Regions from separate parts of the Streptomyces sp. SCA2-17 genome, predicted to be linked through region 2. Evidence: riboswitches for the same ligand, from Rfam matches in the RefSeq annotation. Region 2 holds a riboswitch; the other holds the start of a gene.
What was found. Region 2 has a riboswitch for thiamine pyrophosphate ahead of thiO (glycine oxidase ThiO). Riboswitches for the same ligand answer to the same signal wherever they lie in the genome.

Region 1 (3,351 bases), 3.3 Mb from region 2:
CGGCGAGCGTCAGTGCGGTGGAGGCGACCGCCTGCCAGGTGGTGAACCACAGCACGTGGCCGATGGCCGGGTCGGTCAGGACCTCGCCGACGCGGGCGAACTGCCACTGCCCGCCGTCCTTCAGGCCCCGGGAGACGATCGCGGCGACGGGGTAGGCGAAGAAGACGCCGAAGAAGGCGAGCGGCAGGGCCATGAGGCCGAGCCGCACCGCCGTCCGCCGCCCGGAGCCGGCCGCGCCCCGTGCGGGGCCCCGTGCCGCGGTCCCGGGCTCTACTTCAGGACGAGCGAGGACCATGCCTTGACCCACCGGTCGCGGTTCTTGGCGATCTTCTCGGGGGCCAGAGTGCCGGGCTCGTTCACCTGCGCGCCGTACTTGGTGAACAGCTCGGGCAGCTTGGCGTCCTGGTTGGCGGGCTTGACGAACATCTGCAGCGGCATGTCCTCCTGGAACGTACGGCTCAGGAGGAAGTCGATCAGGGCCTTGCCGCCCTCGGGGTTCTTCGCGCCCTTCAGCAGCCCGGCGAACTCGGTCTGCTGGAAGCAGGTGCCCGTGGCTACGCCCGTCGGCGCCTCGGCGGGCTGCGGCTTCACGCCCATCACCTCGGCCGGCGGGCTGGAGGCGTAAGAGACGACGAGGGGCTTGTCGCCCTTGGCCTTCTTCCCGCCCGCGGAGCCGGAGAAGCGCTCGCTGTAGGCCTGCTCCCAGCCGTCCACGACCTCCACGCCGTTGGCCTTGAGCTTCTTCCAGTAGTCCTGCCAGCCGTCGTCGCCGTACTTGGCGGCCGTGGCGAGCTGGAAGGCGAGACCGGGGGACGACGTGGCGGCGTTCTCGGTGACGAGGAGGTTCTTGTACTCGGGCTTGACGAGGTCGTCGAGGGTCTCCGGCGGGGCCAGCTTGTGGTCGGCGAAGTAGGCGCGGTCGTAGTTGACGCAGATGTCGCCGGTGTCGACGGGAGTGACACGGTGCTCGCCGGCGTCCGCCTGGAGTTTCCGCGGGACCCGCTCCAGGCCCTTGGCCTCGTACGGGGCGAAGATGCCGTTGTCGAGCGCCCGGGAGAGGAGGGTGTTGTCGACGCCGAAGAGGACGTCGCCCTGCGGGTGGCTCTTGGACAGGATGGCCCGGTTCACGGCCTGGCCGGCGTCGCCGCCCTTGAGGACGTTGACCTTGTAGCCGGTCTGCCGGGTGAACTGCTTGAGCACCTCGTCGGAGGCGTTGAAGGAGTCGTGCGAGACCAGGGTGACGGTCTTGTCCTTGCCGTCGGACGCACCCGAGCCGCCTGAGTCGTCCGAGCCGCCGCACGCGGCCAGGACCGGGATCGCGACCGCGGCGAAGGCGACCGTGCCGATGGCACGCCGCAGGTTGGTGTTCATGATTGAGCTGACTCCCTACGCCGGTATGACCCGGATCAGGTCCGAGGGTCTGCGGGCCGTGCCGCACTCTCAGCGCCCCGTGGGCGCTCCCCTGTCGGATTGTTCATTTGTGCGAGGGCACCGTATCAGTGCCCTCTCCACGGATCGGCGTCCGACCTGCGGCGCCCGGTCAGCGCTCGGTGGCGGCCAGCTGTCCGCAGGCGCCGTCGATCTCCTGGCCGCGGGTGTCCCGGACGGTCACGGGCACGCCGTGCGCGGCGATCGCCGCGACGAAGGCGCGCTCGTCCTCGGGCCGGGACGCCGTCCACTTCGACCCCGGGGTGGGGTTGAGCGGGATGAGGTTGACGTGTACGCGCTTGCCCTTGAGGAGCCGCCCGAGGAGGTCGCCGCGCCATGCCTGGTCGTTGATGTCGCGGATCAGGGCGTACTCGATGGAGATGCGGCGGCCGGACTTCTCCGCGTACTCCCACGCCGCGTCGAGGACCTCGCGGACCTTCCAGCGGGTGTTGACCGGCACCAGGGTGTCGCGCAGCTCGTCGTCCGGCGCGTGCAGGGAGACGGCCAGGCGGCACTTGAAGCCCTCGTCGGCGAAGCGCAGCATCGCGGGGACCAGGCCGACGGTGGAGACGGTGATGCCGCGCTGGGAGAGCCCCAGGCCGTCCGGCTCGGGGTCCGTGAGGCGGCGGATGGCGCCGACGACCCGCTTGTAGTTGGCCAGCGGCTCGCCCATGCCCATGAAGACGATGTTGGACAGCCGCGCGGGGCCGCCGGGGACCTCACCGTCACGCAGGGCCCTCATGCCGTCCACGATCTGGTGGACGATCTCGGCCGTCGACAGGTTCCGGTCCAGCCCGGCCTGGCCCGTGGCGCAGAACGGGCAGTTCATGCCGCAGCCGGCCTGTGAGCTGATGCACATGGTGACCCGGTCGGGGTAGCGCATCAGCACGGACTCCACCAGCTTGCCGTCGTGCAGGCGCCAGAGGGTCTTGCGGGTGGTGTCGTCGTCGCAGGAGATGTGGCGCACGACGCTCATGAGCTCCGGCAGCAGCTCGGTGGCGAGCTTCTCGCGCGCCGCCGCCGGGATGTCGGTCCACGTCGCGGGGTCGTGCGCGTACCGGGCGAAGTAGTGCTGCGAGAGCTGCTTGGCGCGGAACGGCTTCTCGCCGATCGCGGAGACGGCCTCACGGCGCTCGGCGGGCGAGAGGTCGGCAAGGTGGCGCGGAGGCAGCTTGGCCCCGCGGGGGGCGACGAACGTCAGTTCTCCAGGCGCGGGGGCCATGAGCAAGGACTCCTCATTGACGACGGCGGATGATCTCCGCAATCGCGGAGCCAGCGGCAGGACGATGCCGGAACCCGGAGATCTCACCAGGGGCACCCCCGCACGGTGCGGGGCCGGAAAAGGGCCCGCCGCACAGCGACGAGCCCTTCCAGGGTACCTGGCCCGCCTCAGGCCGAGCCGACGAAGACGACCAGGAGGAGCCAGACCACCGGCGCGGTCGGCAGGAGCGAGTCCAGCCGGTCCATGATGCCGCCGTGCCCCGGCAGCAGCGCGCCCATGTCCTTGATGCCGAGATCCCTCTTGATCATGGATTCGCCGAGGTCGCCCAGCGTGGCGCTGACCGCGACGGCCAGACCGAGGAGCAGCCCCTGCCACCACACGCCATCGTCGATCAGGAACTGCATGCACAGCGCGCCGGCGACCATCGCGAAGGCGACCGCCCCGAGCAGCCCCTCACGCGTCTTGCCGGGGCTGATGCGCGGGGCCAGCTTGCGCTTGCCGAACTTCCAGCCCACCGCGTACGCCCCCGTGTCGCTGACCACGGTCAGGATCAGGAACGTGAGCACCCGCCACGCGCCATCGCCGGCCGCCAGCATGAGGGCCACGAAGGTGGCCAGGAACGGCACGTAGAAGGCCGCGAAGATGCCCGCCGTGACGTCCTTCAGGTAGTCGTCCGGGGACTCCGTCATGCGCCATACGAG
Region 2 (3,351 bases):
CCAGCTTGACCCAGTCCGTGCCGAGCGCCTCGCGGGCCAGCCGGGCCGTCAGGACGGCCTCGCCGGCCGTGTAGCAGCCGGCCGTGTTCGGCAGCACCCGGATAGAGTGCTTCTCCAGGACGGACAGCACGGAGCCGCGGACGGTCGCGTCGAGGCGGCGCATCGCCACGGTGGTCAGCTCGGTGCCGGAGGCGAGCAGCGCGCGCTCCATGACGTCGAGGCTGGGCGCGCCGCCGGTGCCCATGATCAGCCGGGAGCTGAAGGTGGTACCGGCGATGGTGAGCAGGTCGTCGGCCATCGGGCTGTTCACCCTCCCTGCACTGCGGTGAGGACCTCGACGCGGTCGCCGGCGCCGAGCCGCGTGGCGGGCCACTGGCCGCGCGGCACGACGGCCTCGTTGACGGCGGCGGCCACTCCGCCGGGCGCGGTGGTCATGCTCGTCACCAGGCTGTCGAGGGTGAGGCCGTGGGGCACCTCGCGGTGCTCGCCGTTGACGCTGATGCCCATGTGGGCCGCAGGCGTGTCGGTGGGGTCGGTGGGGTTCATGCGGGCAGCTCCTGGAGCGCGTTCGAGAAGCGTCGGGGGGAGAAGGGGCGGGCCTCCTCGGGGAGGCGCCCCGTGGTCAGCACCTCGGCCATCACGTCGCCGGTCAGCGGGGCGAGCAGGACGCCGTTGCGGTGGTGGCCGGTGGCGGTGTGCAGGCCGGGCAGGGCGGTCGGGCCGAGCAGAGGGGCGTTGTCGGGGGAGCCGGGGCGCAGCCCCGCGGAGGTCTCCACCAGGGGCAGTTCGGTGATGCCGGGCACCAGCTCGTGGGCGTCGCGCAGCAGTTCGTAGACGCCGCCGGCGGTGACCGTGGTGTCCCAGCCGAGCTCCTCGGTGGTCGCGCCCAGGACCAGCTCGCCGTTCTCGCGCGGCACCAGGTACACCGGGCCGCCGCGGACGACCGCCCGCACGGTGCGCGAGAGGAAGGGCCCGTACGCGTCCGGGACGCGCAGCCGCAGCACCTGGCCCTTGACGGGGCGTACGGGCGGCAGGACGTCGCCGGGGACGCCCGCGAGGGTGCCGCTGCGGCTGCCCGCGGCGAGCACCACCTGCCCGGCGGCGACGCGGCGGCCGTCGGCGAGCTCCGCGCCCGCGGCCCGGTCGCCGGCGAGCAGCAGCCGGACGGCCTCGGCGCGGTGGAAGGCGACCCCGGCCCGCTCGCAGGCCGTGAGCAGCGCCCGCGCGAGCCTGCGGGGATCGGTCTGGTGGTCCCCGTCGACCCGCAGCCCCCCGCGTACGCCCGGCGCGAGCATCGGCTCCAGGCGGCGGCACTCGCGGCCCGTGAGCCACTGCGCCTCCAGGCCGCAGCGCTGCTGCAAGGCGTGCAGTTCGCGCAGGTGCTCGCGGTCGTCGGCGTCGAGGGCGACGGCCAGCGTGCCGCACGCGCGGTAGCCGGTGGCGACGCCGCTCGCCTCCTCCAGCTCGGCCGTGAAGCCCGGATAGCGCTGTGCGGAGGCCAGGTTGAGGGCGAGCAGGGCCTCCTCGCCGTAGTGCAGCTCGGTCACCGCGGCCAGCATCCCCGCGGCGACCCGCGCGGCGCCGCCGCCCGGTGCGGGGTCGGCGACCGCGGTGCGCAGCCCGCGCTGTGCGGCGCGCCAGGCGGTGACGAGGCCGATCAGGCCGCCGCCCACGACGAGGACGTCGCAGGCGGGCACGGCCGGGATACGGTCCGGTGCGGTGGCAGATGGTGCAGATGCCGTAGATGTGATCGTAGACGCGTCCATGAGGCGTCCAGCCCCTCCCTTCGCCGGCATGACCCGGATCAGGTTCGTACGGTCGGAGGCCGGTCAGCCTCCCTCTCAGCCCGGTCGTCCGGGCTCCCGCGAGTGCTTGCACCGGCCACCCTAGTACGCGCCCCGAACCCGGGGCGAGGGCCTGCCCCGTGACCCGCCCGGACGGGCCCTGGCCCCGGTCCCCCGCGACCGCCGCCCTACAGTGATCGGGTGAGCGAGCACCGGGAAGAACAACCTGCCGCCAGTGAGCGGAGCGTCGTCATCGTGGGTGCCGGGATGGCCGGCGTGCAGACCGCCATCGCCCTGCGCGAGTACGGCTGGGCCGGCACCGTGACCGTGCTGGGCGCCGAGCCGCACCCGCCGTACGACAGGCCGCCGCTCTCCAAGGCCGTCCTGCTCGGCAAGGCCGAGGGCTCCGCGTTCGAGGTGGACTTCGCCTCGCTCGGGATAGACCTCCGGCTCGGGCGCGAGGCCACCGGCCTCCGCGCCGCCGAGCGCCTGCTGGACACCGCCGCCGGACCCGTCCCGTACGACGTCCTGGTCATCGCCACCGGCGCCGAGCCGGTCCGGCTGCCGGGGGCCGACGGCCTGTCGAACGTCCACCTGCTGCGCACCCTGGACGACGCCGTGCGGCTGCGGCCGGTGCTGGCCGCCCAGCACGACGTCGTCGCGGTCGGCGCGGGCTGGATCGGCGCCGAGGTCGCGACGGCCGCCCGGGAGGCGGGCTGCGAGGTGACCGTGGTCGAGGCCGCGGACCGCGTGCTCGCCGGCGCCATGCCCGCCGAGGTCGCCGAGCGCATGGCCCCCTGGTACGCCGAGAGCGGCGCCCGGCTGATGCTCGGCGCGCGCGTGAGCACTGTGGAGCCCGGCGCGGTCGTGCTCGGCGACGGCACCCGGCTGTCCGCCGGCGCCGTGGTCGTCGGCATCGGCGCGCGCCCCGCGACCCGCTGGCTGGAGGGCTCCGGCATCGAGCTCGGCGAGGACCGCGCCGTGGTCGCCGACGAGCGGCTGCGCGCCTCGCTGCCCGGCGTCTACGCGGTCGGCGACTGCGCGTCGTTCCCGTCCGCGCGCTACGGCGAGCGGCTGCTGGTGCACCACTGGGACAACGCCATGCAGGGGCCGCGGACCGTCGCCGCGAACATCGCGCTCGGCGAGGCCGAGGGGCCGGTCTACGACCCGGTGCCGTACTTCTGGTCCGAGCAGTTCGGGCGATTCGTGCAGTACGCGGGCCACCATGCCGGCGCGGACGAACTGCTGTGGCGCGGCGACCCGTCGAGCGCCGCCTGGAGCGTGTGCTGGCTGCGCGACGGCGTCCTGGTCGCCCTGCTGGCCGTGGGCCGGCCCCGGGACCTGGCGCAGGGCCGCAAGCTCATCGAGAAGGGCGCCGCCCTCGACCGGGCGAAGGCCGCCGACGCGTCCGTACCGCTGAAGTCCGCGGTGCTCTGACGGGTCCGCGAGGGCCCCGCCGCGGCCCCGCGGCGGGTGCCGGGGCGCCGTGACGCGCCCGGGTCGGGTCAACCCGGCTACCGGCTGTCAGCGCCAGATGGCAGGCTTGTCCCGTGACCGAGATTGACGC

Region 1: linked by a shared signal. The riboswitch ahead of PS271_RS21680 (thiamine ABC transporter substrate-binding protein) and the one ahead of thiO (glycine oxidase ThiO) in region 2 are both predicted to bind thiamine pyrophosphate.

What each region holds. Positions count from the first base shown of each region.
Region 1 covers NZ_CP117521.1:4,756,167-4,759,517, reverse strand. Annotated here, with positions in the region: gene PS271_RS21685 (ABC transporter permease) at 1-295, opposite strand, end outside; gene PS271_RS21680 (thiamine ABC transporter substrate-binding protein) at 271-1,371, opposite strand; TPP riboswitch at 1,367-1,474, opposite strand; gene rlmN (dual-specificity RNA methyltransferase RlmN) at 1,541-2,650, opposite strand; gene PS271_RS21670 (phosphatidate cytidylyltransferase) at 2,818-3,351, opposite strand, start outside.
Region 2 covers NZ_CP117521.1:1,411,573-1,414,923, reverse strand. Annotated here, with positions in the region: gene PS271_RS06295 (thiazole synthase) at 1-298, opposite strand, end outside; gene thiS (sulfur carrier protein ThiS) at 307-507, opposite strand; gene thiO (glycine oxidase ThiO) at 543-1,766, opposite strand; TPP riboswitch at 1,765-1,876, opposite strand; gene PS271_RS06280 (NAD(P)/FAD-dependent oxidoreductase) at 2,052-3,221, shown strand; gene PS271_RS06275 (Rv2175c family DNA-binding protein) at 3,335-3,351, shown strand, end outside.